Acetoanaerobium sticklandii: one gene and its partner. The protein of the gene in region 1 interacts with the protein of each later gene in a pairwise test. Links are inferred from orthologs where the notes say so. Each region holds a gene or a part of one and is shown on either strand. Other genes may lie near its edges. The genes, in order: CLOST_RS07345 and clpB.

Region 1 (8,217 bases):
ATCCTTAAACTTAAAGACGCAATTAAAACTGCTTCTGCTAACCAAACTATAAAATTAATCACTGACCATAGCTGCGTTTTAGAAAATATAAAAGATATTCTTCAAAAATCCCCCTACACTTTCTATTTTGATGAAGTTATAACTGGTGTATGGGAAATTTTTGTAGAGGTAAATTAACAAAAGCTTTTTTCTCCTACTTTTTTAAAGAAATCAATAAACTCTTTTACGCTTGTATCCATCTCTTTATCCTTTTTATAAATTATGTTTACATCATATTCTAAGCTCTCATCAAAAACTTTAATTTCTTTTAATTGTTTAAGATACAGCTCCTTTTTAATAGAGCTATATGGAAGAATCGATATTCCTAAGCTCTTTATCAATAATGTTTTTATAGATTCTATAGAATCTAAACTAAATAACACATTCTGTTTTTTTATATCAAAGCCTAAATCCATAAGTTTTTTTTCTAATACTTTTTGTGCTTTATACTCTTCGATTAAAAGTATCATTGGAAACCTATTTAACTCATCCACAGCTATTTTATCTGGTATATCATAATCTTTTCCTGCAACAATCACCATTCTATCTCTACCAACTGAGGAATAAAATAAATCATTATTATCAGGTGCTCCTTCAATAAATCCCACATCGCAAACGTCATTTATTATGTTGCTTTCAACCTTCTGTGAGTAGTCGGAATTAAGATAGTAATTATAATTCGAGTATTTTTCTTTTATCATATATATAGTACATGGAAGTGCATAAGTTGCCATCGTAGGAAAGGCATCTATTCTTATAGCTTTATTGTTATTGCTTATATCATTTAAATCTACTAGCATATTTTCATATACCTTTAATATATTCTTTGCATATTTTTCAACAATTTTACCAGCCTCAGTTAATTGAACTCCTTTATTGCTTCTATCTAAAAGCTTATATCCTAAATTATCCTCCAATTTATGTATCTGCTGGCTGAGTGCAGGCTGTGAAATATGTGAATTATTAGCCACTTTTGATATGCTTTTCACTGATGCTACCTCATAAAAAAATCTTAAATATTCAATGTTCATTTGAGTAATCTCCTTATTAATCCAAAATTTATATGAAATATCTAAACAGTTATTTTATTAACAAATATTATATCTAGTTATAAGATTATAAGCAATACTTATAGCAAAACCTCTACCATAGAAAGTACTTATATTATATAATCACAAGCAATAAGTAATACCTATTGCCTTATGCTATAATCAAAGCATAAAGAGATTAATAAAAATATAACAAGAGGAGTGCGAAAGATGTCTGAAATTAATTCTACAGAAACTTCTGCTTCTTCAAGAAGAAGTAGTAGAGCTTCATCTAGCTCACGCAGAAAACCTAAGAAGAATCAGATTCCCTTTGGAATAGGAATTTTTTTCTTCATTGTATTGTTTGGTATTTATCTATCAACAAAATCTAGTAGTTTAGCTTTCTTTTGGATTACGGGTAATGCTTTTGGATTTATACTTCAAAAATCAAGATTTTGCTTTACAGCTTCCATGAGAGACCCACTTTTAACCGGAAGCACTAGTGTTACTAGAGCTGTAATGGTAGCTTTAGCAATTGCTACTCTTGGATTTACAGCAATAAAATACGGAGCACATATAAACGGGCTTCCTATTCCTGGTCAAGGTTACATAGTACCAATAAGCTTTGCAACTATAGTTGGCGGAGTAATTTTCGGTATAGGTATGGTTATAGCAGGAGGTTGTGCTTCTGGAACTCTAATGAGAGTTGGAGAAGGATTTCAAATGCAAATGCTATCATTAGTATTCTTTGTAATAGGTTCTTTGGTTGGTGCAAATAATTTTGGCTGGTGGCATAAAGTATTTATTTCTAAAGGACCATCAGTTTTCCTTCCAGATATTTTCGGCTGGGCCGGGGCCTTAGTTGTACAGTTACTTATTATTGCAGGTGTGTATATTTTAGCTGATAAATGGGAAAATAAAAAAACCAATGAAGCTAATTAAAATACTAATTTTTAATTAAAAATTTTAAGGAGGATTTCTAAAATGAAAGAAGTAATATTAGATTGTCTAGGCGAGGCTTGTCCAATTCCACTAGTTAAAGCAGAAAATGCTATGAAAGAGTTATCTGCTGGTGATGTACTTATAGTACAAATCGACCACAGCTGTGCAATGAAAAACGTACCTGAGTGGGCAAGAAAAGAAGGACATAATGTAGAAATCGAAGAAGTAGACGACGGTGAGTGGGAAGTAATAATAGAAAAGGCATAATATGCCTTTTCTATTATACAAACGAAAATTAAGGAGGTAATCTCTTTGGATATAAAGAATAATAAATACTATAAATTATGGTTTAAGGATCCAATGACTTATGTTATGGGCGCTGTATTACTTTCAGTTTTTCAAATAATAACCTTTGCTGTTACTGGTAACCCATGGGGTGTTAGTGGACCATTTGCAAATTGGGGCGCTTGGGTATTTGAATTATTTGGTGGAAGTGTGGATAGCTGGAGCTATTTTAGTACAAAAAGTGCTCAAGCAACTTTAAAAGCTGGATTTTTAAATGATCCAGGGTCAATAAGAAATTTAGGTGTAATTGTTGGAGCACTTTTTTCTACGCTAATGGCATCTCAGTTTAAATTCAAAAAAATAAAAAGTAAGAAACAAGTAATAGCTGCCGTTCTAGGAGGATTTTTGATGGGTTATGGCGCTAGACTAGCTTATGGATGTAATATAGGAGCATTCTATAGTGGTATTGCTTCCCTATCATTATCTGGATGGGTATTTGGAATAGCGCTTTTCATAGGAGCTTTTTTAGGTAGCAAACTTTTAGTAAAATACTTCATGTAGGAGGTCAAAATGAATAAAAAAGTTGAATCATATGATGTAGTAGTTATAGGTGGTGGAGCTGCTGCACTTACAGCTGCAATCTATTGCGGCAGAGCTAGATTAAACACTCTAGTAATAGAAAAATCTTTAGTAGGTGGACTTGCTACATATACAAATGAAATTGAAAACTATCCTGGGTTTCCAGAAGGAACAACAGGTCTAGGTTTAATGGACAACTTTCATAAGCAAGCAAAGAAATTTGGAGTAAAATTCAAGCTTACAGATGTAAAATCTGTTGATTTAGAAGGCGAAATAAAAAAAGTAGAAACATTTAGAAATATATTCGAGGCTAAAGTCGTTATAGTTGCTTCAGGCGGAAAACCTAGATTAACTGGAGCTAAAAATGAGGAGCTTTTCCTATATGATAAAGGAATTTCATTTTGTGCTACTTGCGACGCTGCTTCAAATACAGATAAAACAGTATTAGTAATTGGTAGTGGAGATGCTGCTATTGAAGAGGGTATGTTTTTAACTAAGTTCGCTAAAAAAGTTATCGTTTCTGTAATGCATGATACAGGTAAGATGGACTGTAACGAAATAGCAAAAAATGAAGCTCTTCAAAACTCAAAAATGGATTTCAAATGGAATACAGTAGTTGATAGTTTTGAAGGTGATGAAAGACTAACTAGAGTAAACTTAAGAAATGTTAAAACTAATGAAATTATTCCTATAGATGTAGATTCTTGTTTCTTATTCATTGGATATATTCCTAACACAGAAATATTCAAAGGTATTCTTGATATGAATAAGAATGGTTATATGCTTACAAATGAAAAAATGGAAACTAATATCGAAGGCGTTTTTGCTGCTGGTGATGTTAGAGATAAATTCCTTAAGCAGGTTGCAACAGCAGTTGGTGATGGCGCTATTGCTGGTTACGCAGCAGAAAAATATCTTGCAGAAAGCGAGACCTTCCACACTCAAATCATGAGCAAAGACCTTCCAGGCGTAGTTTATATTTGGAATGCTGTTGATGAAAAATGTAGAGAGCTTCTTCCAATAATAGACAACTTTGAAGCAAAATATAAAGACAAAGTTAAAGTGACAAAAGTAGATATATATAAATCAACCGGTCTTGCTAACAGACTTGGAGTTACTACTTTCCCTGCTCTTGTTGCTACTAGAGATGGTAAAATATCTAAAATCATCAAAGAAATAGATAATGAGCAAGATATAGAAGCAGCATTTATTTAACTAAACAAACTGACTAAACCTAATCATAGTAAAACCCTAAAAAATAGACCCTTTAAAGGGTCTATTTTTTCATTTCAATATCTATGAATGTTTCATGGTAAGAGACTTGTCCTCCAATATCAGAGCTCTCGCTAGAGGTCAAAATATTTGGATTTCCGTGTTTTTGGTGATAGCCTGTATAAATATATACTACTTCATCATCACCTTGTACCCTAACTTTGGCTTCTATACTTCCTTTGTCATTTCTGACTATAACTATATCTTCATTTTTTAGTTCTTTTTCGTTTGCAATTTTTTCAGATATATAAACTACTGGTATTCCCTCATAGTCGAATAGATGTTGGCTAAATAATGAGTCTTTTCTGTGTGGAGTAATAAGCCTATATGGATACTTAGCAAGTTCTGTATTTTTTTGTAGCATTGCCATAGGATATCCCCAAGCTTTAGCTCTTTCTGAATAGAACTCATATTTCATTGATGGAGTTTGAAATATCAAATCCTTATAGGGTACACTACTAGCTTGCAAATTTACATAATCATTCTTTAGAGATTCTAGCGTTACTCCCTGTGATTTAACAGACTCAATTACAGCATTAATGTAATCTTCCTTTGGTATATCTGAAAAATCTATACCTATCAATTTTGAAACCGCTTTTATAAACTCGAATTCATCCATCAAAATATTATCAGGTTCTACTACCTTAGCATTGTAATTGAGATATGGGGAATTCATCGAGCTATAAATCAAATCTTCAGTTTCTAGAGTATTGCTACATGGTATAACTAAATCAGATAAATTTGCAGTATCTGTCATAAACATATCGAAGGTTACTGTAAAATCAATAGATATAAATGCCTGATGAGACTTAAGTACATCTGCAAATTGAGACATTGGGTTAGCAGTAGAAATAATAGCCATCTTAACAGGTTCTTCTACTTGGGCTTTAATAAAATCAGCAAATTCATTTACAAAGAATTCCCTTTCATTTTTTTTATATTTTTCACTCTTAAAAGGATCTAGATTCAAAAGCAAAGGATAAATTCTATTTGCATAATTTGCTCCTGCACCCTCTACTCCTATATTTTTGCTTAAAAAACAAAGAGCATCAATAAGTCTAACTGAGTTTCCGCCATTGTTGTATTTTTGCATTCCATATCCTATATAGGTTGCACACGGAGAGTTGATATAAATATCTGCAAGAAAATCAAAGGTTTCTTCACTAAGACTAGTTCTATCATATATGATTTTCATATCTATGCTTTTAATATAATCAATAAACTCATTCGCCTTATGAGAATATTTATCTATATATTGATAATCTAACTTGTCTTTGAATAAAAGTTTTTTAATGATTCCTATAGCAAGCGCATCATCACTTCCAGGCTTTGGCTTTATATGGTAATCAGATTTTTTTGCAGTTTCTGTGCTTATAGGATCTATTGTTATTATCGTCGCTCCATTTTTTTGTGCATCTAACACAGCTTTCATTAAATGAACCGATGTATTAGCAGGATTTCTCCCCCACAAAATTACAGCATTTGAGTTTAATAAATCTTCTAACGAATGACCTAAAGCTCCTCCAAAATCACATTTCTGAGCTTCCATTCCAGCTGCCCAGCAGGTCCCTCCTTTAGAAGTAGTTATTCCTCCTAAGTAATTAAAAAAATGCTCCCAAGCTATGCTTTTCATAACTGACGAATCTCCTGATTCGCTATATCTTAAAATCGATGTGGAGCCATACTGCGATGTATATTTTGTTATTTTATCAGCAAAAATATTAACAGCTTCTTCAAATGAGATTTCTTCAAATTTCCCATCTACCTTTAATAAAGGCGTTTTTAATCTATTCTTATCATAAAGTCTATCTAAGTGCTTCATCCCTTTCGAACACATAAACCCTTTAGTGTAAGGATGATTTTTATCTGGTTTTATAGAGACTACTTTATTTTCGTCTACTTTAGCCACATATGTACATAAATCAAAACAATCTAAAGTACAAGCACGTTTAAACTCCATACCATCCTCCTAGAATATTATTGATTAATTGTATCGATATAACTATTAATCAATTGATTCATTTTAGATTTTTCTTCATCTTGAGACCCTATTTGGTTAAACGTATTAAAGCAACATAGAAACTCTTCTTCGTCTCCTATTTTTTTGCTTACACAATAGTTAAAATAACAGCTTTCTATAACTTTATATGATCCATACTCCTCTTGTATTCCATTTTTAGAAATTAGCTCCCTCAAGTCCAAAGGAAAATCATCGTAATTTTTATATTTTAAATTATCTTTCTTAATTAAAGTATCTCCAACTATTGTTAAATACAAAATGTAGTTGTCAGTTTCAAAAACAGCCAAATCATCTTCTATTCCTGCGTATTCTAACGAATAAACTCTATCATCTACATACCAGTCAAAATATAACATGTTTTCTTTCATTTCATCACCTTCAACCCATAAATTTAATGTCTTGTTACAAAATCATTATAACCTTTTTATATAAATAATTCCAATTATAAAATAATGTTTCTACGTTCTAGATTATGAGTATAAATCTAATATCAGCTTTTCCCTTAAGGTTAACGCTAATTACATAAACTTTGAAAGGGGAATTACTATGAGACATTATATGCACTTATCAGATTCTGAACTTAATAAAATTTTCTATAAAAAACCAGAAGCCTTTGATAATACAACAAAGAAAAATCAGTTAAGATATGCTCTAGGCGCAACCTTATACCTTCCAGCAACTAAATATATTGCTCCCTATTTGCTAGAAAAAAGATATTCTCATCTTACATCTTTCGTAATGTGCTTTGAAAATCTAATCGAAGAGAGAAATATTAATATTGCAGAAAAAACTCTGCTCAATACATTAAGGACTTTAAAAATGGCTGAAAATGAAAATCGAATAAATAAAGATGAGCTTCCCTTGTTTTTTATTCACGTTAGGGATCCTTTACAATTCGAAAGACTATATGAAATTTTAATTAAAGAAAAAGACATAATTTCATATATTTCTGGATTTTTTTTGCCAAACTTTAACTCAAATAACGCAGATGCTTATCTAAGTACAGTAAAAAAAATAAGATTGATTTCAGAATATATATATGCACTTCCAATAATAGAAAGCAAAGAAATTATTTCTCTAGCTTCTAGAATATCTGAATTAATTACTCTAGAAAAAACAATATTTGAGTATAGAGATATGATTTTAGGTATAAGAATTGGCGGTTCTTATATTAATTCAGTTCTTGGAGTAAATTCACTTGAAGCAATGTCAATTTATGATGTAGGAATAACAGCTAGTATAATTTACGACATAATAAACAGCTTTATAAATTTAAGTTACGAAGATATAGCAATATACTCATCTTCATGGGATAAAAAAATAACTTCTTTTCAGACTGTTTCAAAAAGCAGCAATTCATTTGACCAAAACAAAGTTATATATAATCATGCCTTTACACATGATCCTTCTCTAGATGGCTTCATAAGGGAGATATTGCTTGATAAATTAAATGGCTGTGTAGGCAAAACAGTCGTTTACCCAAATCAAATATCTATTGTCAACGCTCTTTATAGTGTTGAAAGGAAAGACTATGAGCTTGCTCTTAGTATCAATTCTTCAAACGAACCTTCATTAAATTATGGCGAGCAGATTAATAATAAAATTTGGTCAAATAAAATTCTAAGCTTAAGCAAGATTTACGGCGTTTTAAATGAGAACTATTCTGCAGTAGATTTATTTTAAGTTAATATAACTTTTAATAACAAATTATGTATGATATTCTATATATATAAAAGAAATTTTATGATGGAGGTTTTGTTATGCAATTATCAAAAAATGGACAGATTGTAATGGACTGGTTTAAAGAAATAACTAAAATTCCTAGATGTTCAGGAGAAGAAGCGGGAATATCTGAATTCCTTATAAAGTTTGCCAAAGATAACAATTTAGAAGCATTTATTGAAGAAACTACTGGTAACGTAATAATTAAAAAAAATGCTACCAAAGACTATGAAAATTCAAAGACTGTCATTTTACAAGGCCATCTAGACATGGTATGTGAAAAAAATCAAGGTATAGTTCATGATTTTTCTAAGGATGCATTAAAGCTTA
Region 2 (9,713 bases), 520 kb from region 1 along the record:
ATATTAATAAACAAAAGTTTAATTTTGTAAGTTGGAGAAGGATTGGAGGTTGGCATGACTTCTAGAGAAAGAGAAATATTGGAAATACTAAAAAAAGAACCCATGATAGCTCAGCAAGCCCTAGCAGATAGACTGAAGCTTAACAGGTCATCGGTGGCTGTTCACATAGCGAATCTTATGAAAAAAGGTTATATTATGGGAAAAGGCTATATAGTGAGCGAAGAAAAAAAAGTCACTGTAATTGGAGGCTCAAACATAGACCTTCAAGGATTTCCAAATGAAAGCTTAAAGCTATATGATTCAAACCCAGGAAAGATTGAGACATCGCTAGGTGGAGTAGGTAGAAACATATCAGAAAACCTAGCAAAGCTCGATATTCCAGTGAGACTTATATCGGCAGTAGGCAATGACTTTTACGGACAAAAGCTCATAAAAGAAAGCGAAGATATGGGTATAGATATGAAAAGCTCCTTGATATCTGATAGCTATCCTACATCGATGTATTTATCTATAATGGATGAGCAAAATGACATGCGAGTTGCTATATCTCAAATGGAAATATACGAGCTAATAGATGAGACCTTCATTCAGGAAAATCAGCTGCTTTTAAAAAATGCCAATATAATCGTACTGGACACCAACATTCCTAAAAAAACTATAGATTATATTGGGATGAATTTTTCAGATATCCCGATATTTGTAGACCCAGTATCCAGTAAAAAAGCTATGAGATTAAAGGATTCACTAAAGTATATCCACACTATTAAACCTAATAGACATGAAGTAAGCGACTTACTTGGAATTCCAGCAGATACCATAGATGATATAAGAAAAGCTGGAGAAAAATTCTTAGAAAAAGGCTTGAAGCAAGTATTTATAAGTATGGGCAGTGAAGGTGTGTTTGCCTGTGATGAAAAAAGTGAAGTTTTTCTTAAGGCAAAAGCAAAGGATATAAAAAGTGCAACAGGAGCAGGAGATGCTTTTATGGCTGGGATTATCAGCTCCTATCTAAAGGGAAGTCAGCTTGATAAAGCCTGCACCTATGCGACTGGAGCTTCACTTACAGCACTGAAAAGCTACAGTACAATTAATCCAGCAATGTCAGAATCAGAAATAGAAAAAACGCTAACTGATATAGAATTTGAAATTAAATTATATTAAAAACGGAGGATAATTATGAAAAATTATTTAGAACTTAGTCCAGAGGTAGAAAAAGCAATAGTGGAAAAAAGACCAGTAGTAGCACTTGAATCGACCATCATATCACATGGTATGCCTTATCCACAGAACCTAGAAACAGCTCTTAAGGTAGAAGAAATCGTAAGATCATATGGCGCAGTACCTGCCACTATAGGAATAATAAAAGGTAAGCTAAAGGCAGGACTTACAAGAGAGGAACTAGAATATTTTGCAACAGCTAAAGACATAGTAAAAGCAAGTAGAAGAGATTTACCTTATATCACAGCAAACAAAATGAATGGAGCAACTACAGTAGCATCTACTATGATAATTGCTCACATGGCAGGAATAAAGGTATTTGTTACAGGAGGAATAGGCGGAGTGCATAGAGGCGCTACAGATACCTTTGATATCTCAGCAGACCTTATGGAGCTAGCTCAGACACCTGTTGCAGTAATCTGTGCAGGAGCAAAATCTATACTAGATATCGGACTTACGTTAGAGTATTTAGAAACTCAAGGAGTTCCCGTACTAGGCTACCAAACAGAGGATTTCCCAGCTTTTTACACTAGAGAAAGTGGATACAAAGCTGACTATAGTATAGAGAGTCCACAGCTAATGGCAAGGGTTATAGCAGATAAATGGAACATGAAGCTAAAAGGTGGAGTAGTAATTGGAAATCCTATCCCAAAAGAGCATGAGCTAGAGCCAACATTTATCAATAAGTCTATTGAAGAAGCTTTAGAAAAAGCTGAAGCAGGTGGAATAAAAGGAAAGAAGGTAACACCATTCTTACTTGACTACCTTAAGAGTGCAACAAAAGGAGATAGCCTAGCTGCAAACATAGAGCTAGTATATAACAATGCGAGAGTAGGCTCTCAAATAGCAGTAGAGCTAGCTAAATTAGATTAATTTGATAAACTAACAAAGAGGTGAACATAAATGAACATGGAGAAATTAACTCAAAAGTCTCAAGAAGCCATAGTTCAATCACAAGAAATGGCTTTGAGACTTGGCCATCAGCAGATGGAAACAGAGCATCTGCACTATGCACTGCTTGCAAGCGAGGATAGTCTCATATCCAAGCTACTGACTATGATGGGAAAGAATGTCTCAGCAATTTTAATAGACCTTGGAAATCATCTAGATAAGCTTCCAAAGGTTCAAGGAGAGTCAGTAAGCAGTGTATATCCATCCAGAAGATACAACGAAGTTCTTGTAAAAGCTCAAGACGAAGCTAAAGTATTTCAAGATGAATATATATCTGTGGAGCATTTGTATCTTGCTGTTTTAGAGCAAAATCAAGGCTATACTAAAGACATCATCAGCAGATACCATATTGATAAAAATGAATTTCTTCAGGCTCTAAGCAAGGTGAGGAGTAATCAAAAAATAACTAGCCAAAACCCAGAGGATACCTATGATGTTCTAAACAAATACGGTAGAGATTTGGTTGAGATGGCTAGAAAAGGCAAGCTCGACCCTGTAATTGGAAGAGATGAAGAAATAAGAAGAGCTATTAGGATTCTATCTAGAAGAACTAAAAACAATCCTGTGCTCATCGGAGAACCTGGAGTAGGTAAAACTGCTGTAGTAGAAGGGCTTGCCCAAAGGATAGTAAATCACGATGTGCCAGAAGGCTTAAAGGATAAGACTATATTTGCACTGGATATGGGAGCCCTCATAGCTGGAGCAAAATACAGAGGAGAGTTTGAAGAAAGGCTCAAAGCTGTACTAAATGAAGTTTCAAAGTCAGAGGGACAAATTATTTTATTTATAGATGAGCTTCACACTATAGTAGGGGCAGGTAAAACTGAAGGTGCAATGGATGCAGGAAACCTCTTAAAGCCTATGCTTGCAAGAGGAGAGCTTCACTGTATAGGAGCTACAACTTTAGATGAATATCGTAAATATATAGAAAAAGATGCAGCTCTAGAAAGAAGATTTCAGCCAGTTCTAGTAGACCAGCCAGATGTAGAGGATACCATATCCATATTAAGAGGGATAAAAGAGAAATTTGAAATTCATCATGGAGTTAGAATCACTGACAATGCTATTATTGCCTGCGCAGTGCTGTCAAATAAATACATCTCAGACAGATTCCTGCCAGATAAAGCCATAGACCTTATGGATGAGGCAGCTTCAATGATAAGAACAGAAATTGACAGCATGCCTACGGAGCTGGATGCAATAAGCAGAAAAATCATGCAGATGGAAATAGAGCAGCAAGCGCTTAAAAAAGAAACAGATACATCATCAAAAGCAAGACTAGAAGACCTTCAAAAAGAGCTAGCAATATTAAAAGAGCAGTATAGCTCAATGAAAAGTCAGTGGGAGCTAGAAAAAGAAAATATAATAAAAATAAAAGACCTACAAAAAGAAATAGAACAAACTAGACATAAGATAGAAGATGCAGAAAGAAGATATGATTTAGAAGAACTAGCTATGCTAAAGCATGGAAAGCTTCCAGAGCTTGAGAAAAAGCTAGAAAGTGAAAGAGAAAATCAAGCAAAAAGTAAAGCCCAGCTATTAAAAGAAGAAGTAACAGAAGACGAAATTGCTGAGATTATATCAAAATGGACAGGAATACCTGTAACAAAGCTAGTAGAAAGCGAAAGAGAAAAACTACTGCATCTTCCTAGCCTTCTTCACAACAGAGTAATAGGACAAGACGAAGCAGTGGACTTAGTAGCTGATGCAGTGCTAAGAGCAAGAGCGGGACTCAAAGACCCAAGAAGACCTATAGGCTCCTTCATATTCTTAGGACCTACAGGTGTAGGAAAGACGGAGCTTGCAAAAGCTTTAGCCCAGGCTCTGTTTGACACTGAAGAGAATATCGTAAGAATAGATATGAGTGAATATCAGGAAAAGCATACAGTAGCTAGACTTATAGGAGCTCCTCCAGGATATGTAGGCTATGAAGAAGGTGGACAGCTCACTGAAGCGGTAAGAAGAAAGCCATACAGCGTGATATTATTTGACGAGATAGAAAAGGCTCATCCAGAGGTATTCAATACCTTGCTTCAGCTGCTTGATGATGGAAGATTGACAGACTCCAAAGGCAAGACTGTAAACTTCAAAGACACTGTAGTTATTATGACTTCAAATATAGGAAGTAATCTACTTTTAGATGGTATGCAGGAATCTGGGGAAATCTCAGATGCAGTGAAAGAAAACGTACTAAATACACTAAGAGCTAACTTTAAACCAGAGTTTTTGAACAGAATAGATGATATAGTGATGTTCAAACCTCTTACAAAGAGTGAAATAGTAAAAATAGTAGAGCTTAGTCTAGTAGATATTCAAAATAGACTAAGTGATAGAAATATCAAGCTAGAAGTAAGTGATGATGCAAAGAATTTCATTGCAGATAATTCCTACTCAAAAGTATACGGAGCAAGACCAGTAAAAAGGTATCTGCAAAAGCATATAGAAACTCCTATTGCTAGATTGCTAATTCAAGGTGAAGTTCAAGATTATCAGACGATTTATATTGATAAGCATGAAGCAGACCTATCAATTGGCAGTAAAATCTGATAAAATAAAAATTAGATATAATTTTTTAATTAAGGAATGGCTATGCCATTCCTTAATTTGAATTTAAAAGCGAAAAGAGGAACTAAGATGGACCTGTCTAAAGCGAATATCAAAAAAATACTGGGAATAATAACCTTTGCTATAGCTCTCTATGCTATCATGTCTAATTTGCCAAAAGTACTATCAGTCATAGGTTATGTGGTTTCACTTTTGACACCCTTTATTGTAGGGCTGTGCATAGCATTTATACTAAATGTGATAATGAGACTGATTGAGGATTTTTTAAAAAAGCGATTAGAGCAGTCTACTAATACTAAAAATCCTTCGAAAATTGAAAAATGGATAAGACCAATTTCATTGCTATTAAGCTTATCCTTAGTAGTTGCCATGGTGTGGATTTTACTATTTTTAATTGTACCCGAATTTAAAAACACAGTAGAAATAGTGTCTAAAGAATTTCCAGATTTCATGAAAAAAATTCAAAATTGGCTAGGTGGGATATTGGCATCTCTTCCATTTGAAATAAATTCAATTGCATTTTCGGATTTAAACTGGGAAAAAATAGGGCAGTGGATATCTCAGTTTCTATCAAGAGGAAGCTCAGCACTTTTCAATACCACTATAGGAATTACATCATCGATATTTAGTGCATTATTAAACTTTGTGCTTGGGCTAGTATTTGCAATATATGTACTACTTCAAAAAGAAACCCTATCTAAACAATTTAAAAAGCTATTATATGCTTATCTTCCGGAAAATATCGTAATAGAAATTCTAGATATTGCTAAGCTTTCAAATGGAATTTTCTCAAGCTTTGTAACAGGACAGTTTTTAGAGGCTGTTATTATAGGAGTGCTTTGCTTTATAGGAATGCTGATACTTAGACTCCCATACGCTTTAGTAGTTTCAGCACTTGTGGGATTTACTGCACTTATCCCTGTATTTGGTGCATTTATAGGAACTATAGTTGGAGTGTTTCTTATACTCATGGTCAGCCCTATAAAAGCCCTGTGGTTTGTTATATTCTTCTTGGTATTACAGCAGCTAGAAGGAAACTTAATATATCCAAAGGTAGTAGGTGGTTCGATTGGACTTCCAAGCATTTGGGTGCTTGTAGCAGTTACACTAGGAGGTAGTGCTTATGGGGTGCTTGGAATGCTACTCGGAGTTCCGCTTAGCTCAGTACTATACAGTCTACTTAGAAAATCAGTTCATAAAAGACTGGCAAAAAAAGAAATTGAGCCTGATAGTGTATAAAGAATAATTGAGACAAGTTTTGGTTTAAGTGGAGGATGAGTAAATGAAAAAGCTACTAGTAATGGATTCGCCTATAGGAAAGCTTACACTGATAGAAGAAAATAAAGAATTAATCTGCTTAGATTTTGGAGAGATAATAATTAAAGACATCCCTAGAGAAGAAACTGCATTTTTGAAGGAAGTAAAGAATCAGCTAGCAGAGTATTTTGAAGGAAGAAGACAAAGCTTTGATGTAAAGCTTAACCCAAAAGGTACAGAATTTCAAAAGAAAGTATGGACTAACCTTTTAACTATCCCATATGGAGAAACGGCAAGCTACAAAAAAATAGCTATACTATCAGGAAATGAAAAAGCTTCTAGAGCAGTAGGCATGGCAAACAATAGAAACCCTATACCTATAATAATTCCATGTCACAGAGTAGTAGGAAGCACTGGAAAGATGGTAGGCTACGGTGGAGGACTCGAAATTAAAGAGTATCTTCTGAAATTAGAAGAAAAATAAAAAAATACTTGACATATGGTTTTATTACTCGTAATATAGTCAGTAATTAAAAATATCCATAAATTATGAAAAGCGTTGAGTAAGGATAGTAGTAGTGTGAAAGGATTACAGAGAGTCGGCGTAGGTGAGAGTCCGATATCAATAAATACTATGAATGGGCTTACGAGTGGAGACTGAATTAAAGTAGGAACCCCGGGTTCTCCCGTTATAGAGATAGAATATCGGCCATTGTGGCCCGTATTTGAATGAGTGGGTTTTTCTATACCAATTTGAGGTGGCACCGCGAGCAATCGTCCTCTATACATGAGTTATTTATGTATGGGGGCTTTTTTTATGGAAAAAAGGAGGAAATGTAATGGAAAGAAATAATGGTTATTTTGGACAATTTGGAGGAGCCTTTGTACCTGAGGAATTAAAAAATGTACTAAAAGATGTAGAGGAAGCTTTTTATAAGTACATAGAAGATGAGGAGTTTTTAAGTGAGCTTGCCTACTACCAGCGCCAATATATAGGACGTGAAAATCCTCTATACCTTGCAAAAAGATTATCTGAGCAACTAGGAGGAGCTAAGATTTATTTGAAAAGAGAGGATTTGAACCATACAGGAGCTCACAAAATAAACAATGCAATGGGACAGGTGCTTTTGGCAAAGAGAATGGGCAAAAAGAGAATAATAGCAGAAACTGGAGCTGGACAGCATGGAGTGGCAACAGCAACGGTATGTGCTCTGATGGGACTGGAATGCATCATCTACATGGGAGCTATAGATATAAAAAGACAAGAGCTAAATGTCTTTAGGATGGAGATGCTAGGGGCTAAAGTAGTTCCTGTAACTACAGGGACAGCAACTCTAAAGGATGCAGTAGACGAAGCTTTAGCTGATTTTGTTGCAAATGCTCACGATACATTCTATCTTCTAGGCTCAGCAGTTGGACCACATCCATATCCTACAATGGTAAGAGAATTTCAAAGCGTAATAGGAAAAGAAGCAAGAAAGCAAATCTTAGAAGTAGAAGGTAAACTGCCTGATTATATAGTAGCCTGCGTAGGAGGAGGAAGTAATGCAATAGGATTGTTTGCACCATTTGTAGATGACCTCTCAGTAAAAATTGTAGGAGTAGAGCCAGGAGGAAAAGGACTAGACACAAATGAACATGCTGCATCTATTTCTAAAGGAAGCGTAGGAGTTATTCATGGCTTCAAATGCTATACTTTACAAGATGAAAATGGTGAGCCTCTTCCAGTTCATTCTATAGCTGCTGGACTTGACTATCCTGGAGTAGGGCCAGAGCATAGCTATTACAAAGAAAGTAATAGAGCTGAGTACATTGCTATAACAGACGATGAGGCGATGCAGGCATTCTTTCTTCTATCTAGAACTGAAGGCATAATACCAGCGATAGAAAGCGCTCATGCGGTTGCATATGCAGTAAAGCTAGCAAAAACCTTGTCAAAAGATCAGACGATCATTGTCAATCTATCAGGTAGAGGAGATAAAGACGTAAATCAAGTAAAAGAAATGAACTTATTAGATAAAAACTGAATAGAAAAACCCTAGATTATTCTGTGATAAAACCATCACTATGAGTAATCTAGGGTTTTATTAGAAATTCTTTATAATATCTCTTTGCTCAGCTTTCCAGCCGAAAATTCCACCAGTATGAATAAAGAGTATATTTTTATGATTAGATAAATTTCCTTTCTTAATTTCATTATATAGACCATAAAATGCTTTGCCAGTATACACAGGGTCAAGAGCTACACCTTCTAAGCTAGCTATGTATTTTATAAAATCTATTTCCTCTTTAGTACTAAGTCCATAACCTCTTCCGGCATATCCATCAATAATAGAAATTTCATCGTAAGAAAGGCTGATATTCTCTCCAGTATACTCATTCATCTCAGCTATGATTTTTTTAGTTTCACCAGCGAAATACTCTCTGTCAGCTGAGATATTTATACCATAGACTACAGCATCATTTTTTACGAGGGTGTTGGCATAGAGAAGTCCTGCAAAAGTACCAGCAGAACCCACAGTTGTAACTATAGCATCAAAGTGGATACCTAGAGTTTTTTCTTGCTCTAGAATTTCATTCATGGCATAAAAATATCCAAAACCACCGATACCATTTGATGCTCCAATAGGGAGCACGTAGCCTTTTCTTCCTTTAGACTCTAGCTCATCTTGCTTTGCTTTTAGTAGTTTATCTATATTCTTAAATTCTTCGCTATCCACAATATCAATACTTGCTCCAAATAATCCATCTAAAAAGTAATTTCCTTCAAAGACATCTTCACTACTTCCTCTTAAAATCAGGTGACATTTTAAACCAATCTTTGCGGCGGCTGCAGCAGTAGCTCTGGCATGGTTTGACTGGACAGCTCCACAGGTGATAAGAGTATCATAACCGTTATCAATAGCTTCAGCTATAGCAAATTCCAGCTTTCTGATTTTATTTCCAGACACCTCAGTTCCAGTTTGGTCATCACGCTTAAGATAGATAGCTACATTTCCAAGCTCTGATGATAATCTTTTTAAATGTTCGATATTTGTTGGTAGATTAGCAATAGTTAGCTTTCTTGGCATCTTCATATTTATGAAGCCTCCTTAAATTGATTTCTTTATTTTGGATTCATTGTGAATACAGAATATTTTGGGACAGCTTTATTGTTATAATTGGCGTATTTCTTATTATTACAGCATTGCTATAGCTCTTGTTGGAGAACCATCAGCATCAAAGGTCTTAAGTGGTAGAGCACTAAATGTAAATTGCTTTTCTGGAATTTCACTCAAATTAGTTAGATTCTCTATAATTATGAAATTTTGGTTAAGAAATACATAATGATTGTCAAAATCTACAGTATCTACAGCATCTATAGAGATAGCGTCAATACCTATTCCTTTAAGCTTGAAGTTAGAGAGCCATTTTGCCGCATCGTGCTCTAAAACTGGAAAGTTGTCAAAATACTGCTCTGAACCCCAGTACTTGCTCCAGCCTGTATAAAAAATTACGAAATCACAGCTTTCTATAAATCTTTCATAATCAATCAAATCTGGGAGAGTAATGTTATCTGATACCTCTGTTACATCAATTAGAATAGCTTTTCCTACAAATTTTGATATATCAAAATCATCAAGTCCTAGCCCTTCTTCTACCATGTGCTTAGGAGCATCTATATGAGTCCCTGTGTGAGAATACATACTAAACAGCTTTTCAGCAAACCCATCTACCTCTAT

Evidence for each region.
Region 2: the proteins of CLOST_RS07345 (region 1) and clpB interact in binary tests that used the Escherichia coli proteins (3 or more experiments, as listed by UniProt). The link is inferred for Acetoanaerobium sticklandii from one-to-one orthologs.

What each region holds. Positions count from the first base shown.
Region 1 is NC_014614.1:1,592,953-1,601,169, forward strand. What follows is about bases 679-3,663. They hold CLOST_RS07345 (sulfurtransferase TusA family protein), read left to right. Parts: upstream 679-2,051; coding sequence 2,052-2,276; downstream 2,277-3,663. Other genes in these bases: CLOST_RS07335 (LysR family transcriptional regulator), read right to left, coding at 679-1,070; CLOST_RS07340 (YeeE/YedE thiosulfate transporter family protein), read left to right, coding at 1,299-2,009; CLOST_RS07350 (YeeE/YedE thiosulfate transporter family protein), read left to right, coding at 2,322-2,855; CLOST_RS07355 (FAD-dependent oxidoreductase), read left to right, coding at 2,865-3,663. In the rest of the region: CLOST_RS07330 (sulfurtransferase TusA family protein), read left to right, coding at 1-177; more of CLOST_RS07335, read right to left, coding at 174-678; more of CLOST_RS07355, read left to right, coding at 3,664-4,088; CLOST_RS07360 (molybdopterin-dependent oxidoreductase), read right to left, coding at 4,150-6,105; CLOST_RS07365 (hypothetical protein), read right to left, coding at 6,123-6,533; CLOST_RS07370 (HpcH/HpaI aldolase/citrate lyase family protein), read left to right, coding at 6,712-7,848; CLOST_RS07375 (aminoacyl-histidine dipeptidase), read left to right, coding at 7,926-8,217. UniProt on the Escherichia coli protein: Involved in thiosulfate metabolism.
Region 2 is NC_014614.1:2,110,010-2,119,722, reverse strand. The notes cover bases 1,763-4,918. They hold clpB (ATP-dependent chaperone ClpB), read left to right. Parts: upstream 1,763-2,121; coding sequence 2,122-4,716; downstream 4,717-4,918. Other genes in these bases: CLOST_RS09995 (AI-2E family transporter), read left to right, coding at 4,804-4,918; CLOST_RS10005 (pseudouridine-5'-phosphate glycosidase), read left to right, coding at 1,763-2,091. Outside these bases: CLOST_RS10010 (PfkB family carbohydrate kinase), read left to right, coding at 55-1,161; more of CLOST_RS10005, read left to right, coding at 1,177-1,762; more of CLOST_RS09995, read left to right, coding at 4,919-5,973; CLOST_RS09990 (methylated-DNA--[protein]-cysteine S-methyltransferase), read left to right, coding at 6,017-6,475; trpB (tryptophan synthase subunit beta), read left to right, coding at 6,831-8,018; CLOST_RS09980 (D-cysteine desulfhydrase family protein), read right to left, coding at 8,079-9,068; CLOST_RS09975 (cyclase family protein), read right to left, coding at 9,171-9,713. UniProt on the Escherichia coli protein: Part of a stress-induced multi-chaperone system, it is involved in the recovery of the cell from heat-induced damage, in cooperation with DnaK, DnaJ and GrpE. Acts before DnaK, in the processing of protein aggregates.